Asanoa sp. WMMD1127: one gene and its partner. The protein of the gene in region 2 binds, or shares a complex with, the protein of the main gene of each other region. Links are inferred from orthologs where the notes say so. Each region holds a gene or a part of one and is shown on either strand. Other genes may lie near its edges.

The links. Proteins that work in one complex are often made in the same cells at the same time.
Region 1: the proteins of O7635_RS18245 (region 2) and O7635_RS08795 are in contact, whole or in part, in a solved structure (PDB 8BNU), measured with the Escherichia coli proteins. The link is inferred for Asanoa sp. WMMD1127 from one-to-one orthologs.

Annotation. Positions count from the first base shown.
Region 1 is NZ_JARUBP010000001.1:1,821,337-1,826,150, forward strand. What follows is about bases 522-3,415. They hold O7635_RS08795 (acetyl-CoA C-acetyltransferase), read right to left. Parts: upstream 2,668-3,415; coding sequence 1,375-2,667; downstream 522-1,374. Other genes in these bases: O7635_RS08785 (MFS transporter), read right to left, coding at 522-775; O7635_RS08790 (helix-turn-helix domain-containing protein), read right to left, coding at 772-1,320; O7635_RS08800 (3-oxoacyl-ACP reductase), read left to right, coding at 2,707-3,415. Also shown: more of O7635_RS08785, read right to left, coding at 1-521; more of O7635_RS08800, read left to right, coding at 3,416-4,026; O7635_RS08805 (MaoC/PaaZ C-terminal domain-containing protein), read left to right, coding at 4,027-4,814.
Region 2 is NZ_JARUBP010000001.1:3,824,363-3,829,328, forward strand. Bases 1,204-4,202 are described here. They hold O7635_RS18245 (3-hydroxyacyl-CoA dehydrogenase NAD-binding domain-containing protein), read right to left. Parts: upstream 3,701-4,202; coding sequence 1,706-3,700; downstream 1,204-1,705. Other genes in these bases: O7635_RS18240 (hypothetical protein), read left to right, coding at 1,204-1,595; O7635_RS18250 (acetyl-CoA C-acyltransferase), read right to left, coding at 3,697-4,202. Outside these bases: O7635_RS18230 (HAMP domain-containing sensor histidine kinase), read left to right, coding at 1-37; O7635_RS18235 (VOC family protein), read left to right, coding at 70-456; more of O7635_RS18240, read left to right, coding at 570-1,203; more of O7635_RS18250, read right to left, coding at 4,203-4,890. UniProt on the Escherichia coli protein: Catalyzes the formation of a hydroxyacyl-CoA by addition of water on enoyl-CoA. Also exhibits 3-hydroxyacyl-CoA epimerase and 3-hydroxyacyl-CoA dehydrogenase activities.

The DNA.
Region 1 (4,814 bases), 2.0 Mb from region 2 along the record:
GCACGGTGACCGATCCCGACAGCGCCGCGTTGATCACGCAGAAGCCGGCGACCACCGTCCAGAGCCAGGTGCGGCTCGCGAACGCCGACCACCCGAGCCGCATCTCGGTGAAGAACCCGAACCGCTCGGCGGCATCGGGCCGTTCTCGTCGCGGCAGCCGCACCAGCGCGAACAGCAGGCCGGCGAGGAAGAACGTGCCGGCGTCGACCGCCAGGCCCCAGCCCGGCCCGGCGGTGGCGACCAGCAGGCCGCCCAGCGAGGCGCCGGCGATCATCGCGGAGTTCCAGGCGAGCCGGTTGATGGCGTTGGCCTGCTGCAGCACGCCGGCCGGCACCGTCTGCGGAAGGATCGCGGAGATGGCCGGGAACGCGACCGCGGCCGCCACGCCGTTGACCGCCGACAGCGCCAGCAGCAGTGGAATCGTCGCGGTGCCGGTGAGCACGGTGACCGCGACCGCCGCCTGGGTCGCACCGGCCAATGTGGACGCGCCGACCATCACCAGGTGGCGTGGCAGCCGGTCGGCGATGACGCCGCCGAACAGGATGAAGACGACGTTGGCCAGCGAGCGCGCGCCGACCACGAGGCCCAGGTCGCGGGCCGAGCCGGTGAGGTCGAGCACGGCGAACGACAGCGCGATCGGCGCCACGGCGTTGCCCAGCATCGTCGTCGTACGGCCGGCGATCAGAAACCGGAACGGCCGGTGTCGCAGCGGTGCCAACAGACCCGGGCGCGGTTGCTCCGCGGCGGCCGGCGGGGCCGGGGTGACCGTGCTCATTTCGCGTCAGGCTCCATTCTGAACAGCGCGATCGTGGCGTTGACCCGGATCGCGCCAGGGGTACGGGGGGCGACCGCGGCCCGGTGCAGGGCTCGGCTGGCCTCGGTGATCTGCTCCTCGACCCGCAACCAGACGGCAGGGTCGACCCAGAGCTCGGCGTCGGTGAAGTGGTTGCCCTGCGCCCGCATGACGGCCCGGGAACGGCGCCGGAGCTCGGCCGCCAGCGCCTCGTAGATGAGCAGGTGGTCGGCCGTCCGCTGCGCCCCTTCGGGGATCGCGGCGCGCGGCTTGTCGAAGCCGGCCTCGGCGGGATGACGATACCTCTTCGCCACCCCGCCGCGAATCTTCTCCTCGCCGGCGACCTCGATCTGGCCGGCCGCGAGCAGGTGGCGCAGGTGGTAGCTGGCGTTGGCGTGCGTCAGGTCGAGCTCGCGGGCCACCTCGGCGGCGGTCATCGCGGCGCCGGTCAGCAGCGACAGGATCCGTAGGCGGAGCGGGTGCGCCAACGCGCGGAGCTTGACGGTCGGGTCGTCCCCCAAAGACATGTTTGACAGTGTGCGCGACACGCACGCACACTGTCAAACAGTCGTTTGGGGGTCTCAGCGCTCCAGGATCGCCACCACGCCCTGGCCGCCGGCGGCGCAGATGGAGATCAGCCCCCGCCCGCTGCCCTTCTCGGCGAGCAGCTTGGCCAGCGTCGCGACGATCCGGCCGCCGGTCGCGGCGAACGGGTGGCCCGCCGCCAGCGACGAGCCGTTGACGTTGAGCTTGGCCCGGTCGATCGCACCGAGCGGGGCGTCCAGCCCGAGCCGCTCCTTGCAGAACTCCGGCGATTCCCAAGCGGCCAGCGTCGCCAGCACCTGCGACGCGAACGCCTCGTGGATCTCGTAGAAGTCGAAGTCCTGCAGGCTCAGCCCGTGCCGGGCCAGCAGTCGGGGCACCGCATAGGCCGGGGCCATCAGCAGCCCTTCGTCGCCGTGCACGAAGTCGACCGCCGCCGTCTCCGCGTCGACGAAGTGGGCCAGCACCGGCAACCGCCGCTGCGCCGCCCACTCCTCCGAGGCCAGCAGCACGGTCGACGCGCCGTCGGTCAGCGGTGAGGAGTTGCCCGCGGTCATCGTCGCCCGCTCGGCGTCGGGGCCGCGCGTGCCGAACACCGGCCGCAGCTTGCCCAGCTTCTCCACCGAGGTGTCGGCCCGTAGGTTCTGGTCGCGGGTCAGCCCCAGATAGGGCGTGACCAGATCATCGAAGAAGCCCCGGTCGTACGCCGCCGCGAGCCGCTGGTGCGACGCCAGCGCGAGCGCGTCCTGGGCCTCCCGGTCGACGTTCCAGCGCAGCGCCGTGATGGCGGCGTGGTCACCCATCGACAGCCCCGTGCGCGGCTCCGCGTTGCGTGGCCGGTCGGGGATGAACGCCTGGTGCGGCCGCAGCCTGGTGGCCGCCCGCAGCCGCGCGCCGGTCGTGCGGGCCGCGTTCATCTGCAGGAGCGTGCGGCGCAGGTCCTCGTTGAGCGCGAGCGGCGCGTCGGACGTCGTGTCGACCCCGCCGGCGATCCCGGCGTCGATCTGGCCCAGCGCGATCTTGTTGGCGACCAGGATCGCCGCCTCCAGCCCGGTGCCACAGGCCTGCTGGATGTCGTAGGCCGGAGTCGTCGGGTCGAGCCGCGAGCCCAGCACGGCCTCGCGGGTCAGGTTGAAGTCGCGGGAATGCTTGAGCACCGCGCCGGCGACGAGCTCGCCGACCCGGGCGCCGGCCAGCCCGAACCGGGCGACGAGCCCGTCGAGCGCGGCGGTGAGCATGTCGAGGTTGCTGGCCGCGGCATAGCGGCTGTTGGAGCGGGCGAACGGGATGCGGTTGCCGCCGACGATCGCGACTTTACGGGTCTCCATCAGTCGCCTCCCTCCAGGGTTACTCACGAGTAGGCTACCGCTATGAGCGACCGCTACGCGAGCTTCGCGAACTCCGGTCCCGGCCGTGCGCTGGTCAAACGGCTGGGGCTCCCGGCGCCGCCGGTGTTGCGGCGGTTCCGTCCCGGTGATCCGCTGGTCACCGGCCCGGTCCTGCTCGGCGGGGCACCCGGCGGGCGGCTCGACGGCCCGGTGCGCAAGATGCTCACCATCGCCGGCGTCGCCCTCGACGGCGGGCCGCCCTGGTCGGCGCTGCTCTTCGACGCGACCGGCATCGCCGACTCAGCCGCCCTGCACCCGCTCTACGAGTTCTTCCACGCCAACGCCCGCGCGCTCGCCCCCAACGGGCGCGTGATCGTGTTCGGCACACCGCCGGCCGCCTGCGCCTCGCCGCGGGAGGCCACCGCGCAGCGCGCACTCGAGGGCCTGACCCGCAGCATCGGCAAGGAGTTCGGCCGCGGCACCACGGCGCAGCTGGTCTACGTCGCGCCCGGCGCCGAGGAGTTCACCGACTCGACGGTGCGGTTCCTGCTGTCGGGACGCTCGGCGTACGTGTCGGGACAGGTCATCCGGATCGGCCAGGTGAGCTCCTCGCCGATGACCGACTGGGCGCACCCGCTCGAGGGCAAGGTGGCCCTGGTGACCGGCGCGGCGCAGGGCATCGGCGCGGCCATCGCCCGGGTGCTGGCCCGCGACGGGGCCCGGGTCGTCGCGCTCGACGTGCCGGCCGCCGGCGAGGCGCTGGCCCGGGTGGCCAACGAGATCGGCGGCACGGCGCTGCAGCTCGACCTCACCCGCCCCGATGCGCCGTCCACGCTGGCCGCGCAGCTGCTCTCGCGACACGGCCGGGTCGACATCGTGGTGCACAACGCCGGCATCACCCGCGACAAGACGATCGCCAAGATGTCGGGCGAGCAGTGGGACGCGGTGGTCGACGTCAACCTGTCGAGCCAGGAGCGGATCAACGACGCGCTGATCCCGCTGCTGCCCGAGGGCGGCCGGATCGTCTCGGTCTCGTCGACCAGCGGCATCGCCGGCAACCGGGGCCAGACCAACTACGCCACGTCCAAGGCCGGCGTGATCGGGCTGGTGCAGTCGATGGCGCCGATCCTCGCCGCCCAGGGCGTGACCATCAACGCGGTGGCGCCCGGCTTCATCGAGACCCGGATGACCGCCCGCATGCCGCTCGGGGCCCGCGAGGTGGGGCGCCGGATGAACAGCATGTCGCAGGGCGGCCTGCCGGTCGACGTCGCCGAGACCATCGCCTGGCTGGCCGCACCCGGCTCGTCCGGCGTGACCGGCAACGTGGTGCGGGTCTGCGGCCAGATGTGGTTGGGTGCCTAGATGTCCATCGTCGAGCTCGACGGCCCGCCGGAGCTGGGACCGCTCTACCGGCGGGCGGCGATCCGGGCGCTGCCCCGCATCGGCCTGGTGCCGGGCAGCGACCGGCGGCCGCCGATCGAGGTGTTGCCCGACGTCGAGCTCGTGTTGCGCGGGGTCGAGGTGAGCCGCAGCTGGCTCGCCGACTACGACCGGGTGTGCGGGTTCCGGTTGACCGACCGGTTGCCGGTGACCTTCCCGCACGTGCTGGCCACCCCGCTGGCGATGCGGCTGATGACCGGGCCCGACTTCCCGTACCCGGTGGTGGGGTTGGTGCACGTCGGCAACCGGATCACGGCGACCCGGCCGATCGACGCCGCGGAGCGGCTCGACCTGTCGGTGCGCGCGGTCGACCTGCGGCCGCACGAGCGCGGGCGCCAGTTCGACATCGTCGCCGTGGCCACGGTCGACGGCGTCGAGGTGTGGCGCGACGTCTCGACCTACCTGCGCCGGGGCCGCGGCGACGGTTCGGGCGGGTCCGGACCGCGCGACGTGCCGCCACCGGCCTCGGCGACCTGGCGGGTGCCGGCCCGGGTCGGCGTCGACTACGCCCGCGTCTCCGGCGACCGCAACCCGATCCACACCTCGCGGCTGGGCGCCCGGCTGTTCGGCTTTCCGCGCCCGATCGCGCACGGCATGTGGAGCAAGGCCCGCTGCCTGGCCGCGCTGGACGGGCGGCTGCCCGACGCGTACACGGTCGAGGTGGCCTTCAAGCGGCCGATTTTGTTGCCCGGCACGGTGGCGTTCTCGGC
Region 2 (4,966 bases):
CGGCAGCGCCGTGGTGGGCGACGCGAAACCACGTTGATCTCGGCGGCCGTCGCTGGCACGGTGGCGGCCATGACGAACCGCATCCACCACCTCAACGTCAAGTGCCGCGACCCGTACGAGTTGGCGGGGTGGTGGTCCCAGGTGATCGGCTACCCGCGCTCCGACGAGGACTTCCCGGGCGACCCGGAGGCCATGTTGATCGCGCCCGACGGCGGCGGTCCCGGCATCCTGTTCTGCCACGTCGACGGCGACCTCGTCACTCCTAGCCGGCTCCACCTCGACCTGCAGCCGGCCGACCGCACCCGCGACGAGGAGGTCGAGCGGCTGCTCGGCATCGGCGCCACGCTGGTCGGCGACCGCCGCCGCCCCGACGGCACCGGCTGGGTGACCCTGGCCGATCCGGAGGGCAACGAGTTCTGCGTCGAGCGCAGTGCGGAGGAACGGGCCACCACGTGAGATCGAGTCACGATCGGGACACACGTTGTGTCCCGTGGCTGACGGAGGGCGCGTGGCGGATGCGCGCACTGGCTACGATCCGGCAGTCCGCGTGAGTCTCCTGGGGAGCCGTGATGTCCGACCCTTACAACCAGCAACCGTCGTACGGCTCCCAGCCGCCTTACGGTCAGCAACCGCCGCAATACGGTCAGCAGCAGCCGCAATATGGGCAGCCCTATGGCGAGCAGCCCCCGCAGCAGCCGCAGTACGGCGGCGGCCAGACTTACGGCTCGCCGCAGCAGCCGGGCACCTACGGCCAGCCGCAGCAGCCCAGCTACGGCGGTGACTACGGCCAGCAGCCCGACTACGCGCAGCAGCAGCCGTCGTCCGGGGCGCCGTACGGGCCGTCGTCGGGCGCGCCGTACGGGCAGCAGCCCTCGTCCGGGGCGCCCTACGGCCAGCAGCCGGGCTACGGCGCGCAGCCGGCCTACGGCCAGCCGCCGCAGCAGCCGACCTACGGCGAGCAGCCCTACGGCGGGCCGCCGCTGCCGCCGACCGCGCCGCCGAAGAAGAGCAAGGCCGGCAAGATCGTCCTGATCGTGCTCGCCGTCGTGCTGCTGCTCTGCGTCGGTGGCGGCACCGCGCTCTACTTCGTCCTGCGCGACCCGGTGAAGGAGGTCGTCGCGGCGGCCAACACCCGGGTGGTCGCGCCCGACACGCTGGGCGGCAAGCCGAAGATCACCGACCCAGAGCTGCAGAAGGCCGTCGACGACATGAAGTCCCAGCTCAACTCGGACCTGCCCAACGCGACCAGCACCGCGGCCGCGTTCTACGGCGACATCGCCAAGCAGGAGCTCGTCATGCTGGTGGCCGCGTCCGGTGTGGTCGCCGACCCGGCCAAGGAGCTCGACGACACGTTCACCGACATGACCGCCAGCGGCTTCACGGTGAAGAACATCAAGACGGTCGAGGCCGGCCCGCTGGGTGGCAGCGCCAAGTGCGGCGACGGCGTGATCGCCGACGCCGGCGCCGAGGTGCCGCTGGGCGTCTGCGCCTGGGCCGACAAGGGCAGCGTCGGCATGATCGGCATCTACAACGCCAAGGGCGACGACGCCAACAAGACCTTCCTCTCGATGCGTGCCGAGGTCGAGAAGCAGTAACAGCTCAACGACAAGGCCCCCGGGGACACGTCCCCGGGGGCTTTTCGTCGAGCTGTTAAGAACGGTCCGTTCCTATGCGGAAAGCGTTAGGAACGGACCGTTCCTTGCTCTCAGAGGCGGCCGGTGGCCGCTAGGTGCGGCGTGATGCCGCCCAGGTGGAACGGCCAGCCCGCGCCGAGGATCAGGCACAGGTCGATGTCGCGGGCGTCGGCCACCACGCCGTCGGCCAGCATCGTGCGGACCTCGTCGGCGATCGCGTCGAGCGCCTTGTCGCGGACCTGCTCGGCGGTCAGCGGCGCGTCGCCGACCTGGAGCAGCGCGACCACCGACTGGTCGATCTCGCCCTCGCGGTCGGTCAGCGACCGGCCGCTCTCGACGATCCGGCCCAGGTTGTCGCTGACGCCGAAGCGGTCCGGGAACGCCGCGTGCATCGTCTTCGCGACGTGCAGCGCGACCGGCGGGCCGACCATCGTGAGCAGCGCCAGCGGCCGCATCGGCAGGCCCAGCGGGTCGAGCGCGGTGTTGGCCACCTCGACCGGCGTGCCGGCGTCGATCGCCGCGTAGATCTCGCCCAGGAACCGCGTCAGCAGCCGGTTGACCACGAACGCCGGCGCGTCCTTGACCAGCACGCAGGACTTCTTCAGTTGCTTGCCCACGGCGAACGCGGTGGCCAGCGTCGGGTCGTCGGTCTGGCCGGCCCGGACGATCTCGACCAGCGGCATCACCGCGACCGGGTTGAAGAAGTGGAAGCCGACGACCCGCTCGGGGTGCTCGAGGTCGGCGGCCATCTCGGTGACCGACAGCGACGAGGTGTTGGTCGCCAGCACCGCCTCGGGTGACACGATCTTCTCGAGCTCGGCGAAGACCTGCTTCTTGACGCCCAGCTCCTCGAAGACCGCCTCGATGACGAAGTCGGCGTCCGCGAAGGCCGCCTTGTCGACCGAGCCGCTGACCAGGCCGCGCAACTTGGCCGCCGTACCCTCGTCGATCCGGCCCTTGCCGTGCAGCTTGTCGATCTCGCCGTGCACGTAGGCGACGCCCTTGTCGACCCGCTCCTGGTCGAGGTCGGTGAGCACCACCGGCACCTCGAGGCGGCGGGCGAACAGCAGCGCCATCTGGCCGGCCATCAGGCCCGCGCCGACCACGCCGACCTTGGTGACGGCGCGGGCCAGCGCCTTGTCGGGCGCGCCGGCCGGCCGCTTCGCGCGTCGCTGCACCAGGTCGAACGCGTAGAGGCTGTTGCGCAGCTGCGGGCCGGTGACCAGGTCGCCGAGCGCCTCGTCCTCCGCGGCCGTGCCGGTGGCGAAGTCGGCGTCCTTGGCCAGCGCCAGCAGCTCCAGCGCCTTCTCGGCGGACGCGACGGCGCCGTGGAGCCGCTCGTCGAGCTGCATCTTGGCGAAGTAGAGCACGCCGTCCCACATGTCGCGGTCGATCTCCGGCCGCTCGACGGTGATCTCGCCCGCCACCACACCGGCCGCCCACTCCAGCGAGCGCTCGAGGAAGTCGGCCGGCTCCAGCAGCACGTCGGCGAGGCCGAGCTCGCGGGCCTGCGGCGGGCGCAGCGTCTTCTGCGTCAGCGGGTTCTGGATGATCACCTGGGCCGCCGGCGCGATGCCGATCAGGTTGGGCAGCAGCTGGGTGCCGCCCCAGGCCGGCACGAGGCCCAGGGAGACCTCGGGCAGCGCGAGGGCGTTGGCCCCGCTCGACAGCGTCCGGTAGTGGCAGTGCAGCGCCACCTCGAGGCCGCCGCCCATCGCCACGCCGTTGACGAACGCGAACGTCGGGATCGCCGACTCGCGCAGCCGGTTGAACACCCGGTGCCCGTAGCGGCCGAGCTCCACCGCCTGCTCGCGCGACTGGATCAGCGGCATGCCGGTGATGTCGGCGCCGACCGAGAAGATGTACGGCTTCCCGGTGATCGCGATGAACGCCGGCTCCAGGGCAGTGGCCGCCGTGATCGCCTCGTCGAGGCTGGCCAGCCCGCCGGGGCCGAAGCTGTTGGGCTTGGTGTGGTCGAGCCCGTTGTCGAGCGTGATGAGGGCCGCCTTGCGGCCCTTGACGGTTACGGCGCGCACCAGCGCCCTGGTGACGACCTCGCTGCTCACTTGGCGCCCTCCCAGGCCGGGTTCTCCCAGATGACCGAGCCGCCCATGCCGATGCCGATGCACATGGCGGTGATGCCGTACCGCACCTCGGGGTGCTCCGCGAACTGGCGCGCGAGCTGCGTCATCAGCCGCACGCCGGACGAGGCCAGCGGGTGGCCGACCGCGATCGCGCCGCCCCACTGGTTGACCCGCGGGTCGTCGTCGGCGATGCCGAAGTGGTCGAGGAACGCCAGCACCTGCACGGCGAACGCCTCGTTGAGCTCGAACAGCCCGATGTCCTCGATGGACAGACCGGCGATCCGCAGCGCCTTCTCCGTCGCCGGGATCGGGCCGACGCCCATCACCTCGGGCTCGACACCCACGAAGCCGTAGGAGACCAGTCGCATCGCCACCGGCAGGCCCAGCTCGCGGGCCGTGTCCTCGGCGGCGATCAGGCTCGCGGTCGCGCCGTCGTTGAGGCCGGCCGAGTTGCCGGCGGTGACCCGGCCGTGCGGGCGGAACGGGGTCTTGAGCGTGGCGAGCTTCTCCAGGCTGGACTCGCGCGGCGCCTCGTCAGCGGTGGCGAGGCCCCAGCCCAGCTCGGGGTCCCGGATCGCGACCGGCACGAGGTCGTCCTGCAGCTTGCCGTTCGCGTACGCCTTGGCGGTCTTGATCTGGCTGGCCAGGCCGAACGCGTCGGACCGCTCGCGGGTGATCCCCGGCAGCCGGTCGTGCAGGTTCTCGGCGGTCTTGCCCATCACCAGCGCGCTCGGGTCGACCAGCTTCTCGGCGAGGATGCGCGGGTTGGGGTCGACGCCCTCGCCCATCGGGTGGCGGCCCATGTGCTCGACGCCGCCGGCGATCGCGACGTCGTAGGCGCCCATCGCGATGCCGCCCGCGACGGTGGTGACGGCGGTCATCGCGCCGGCGCACATGCGGTCGATGGCGAAACCGGGCACGGTCTTCGGCAGGCCCGAGAGCAGGGCGGCGGTGCGGCCGATGGTCAGGCCCTGGTCGCCGATCTGGGTGGTCGCGGCGATGGCGACCTCCTCCACCTTGTCCGGCGGGAGCTGGGGGTTGCGGCGCAGCAGCTCACGGATGCAGCGGATGACGAGATCGTCGGCGCGGGTGTGCGCGTACATGCCACCCGCCTTTCCGAACGGGGTGCGAACGCCGTCGACGAACGCGACGTCGCGGACAGAACGGGGCACGGGTCTGGGCCTCCTCATCGGGTGACTGACCAGTAATGCTACTCGCCAGTAACCTCGCGCGGGGCGTGGAGTGGGA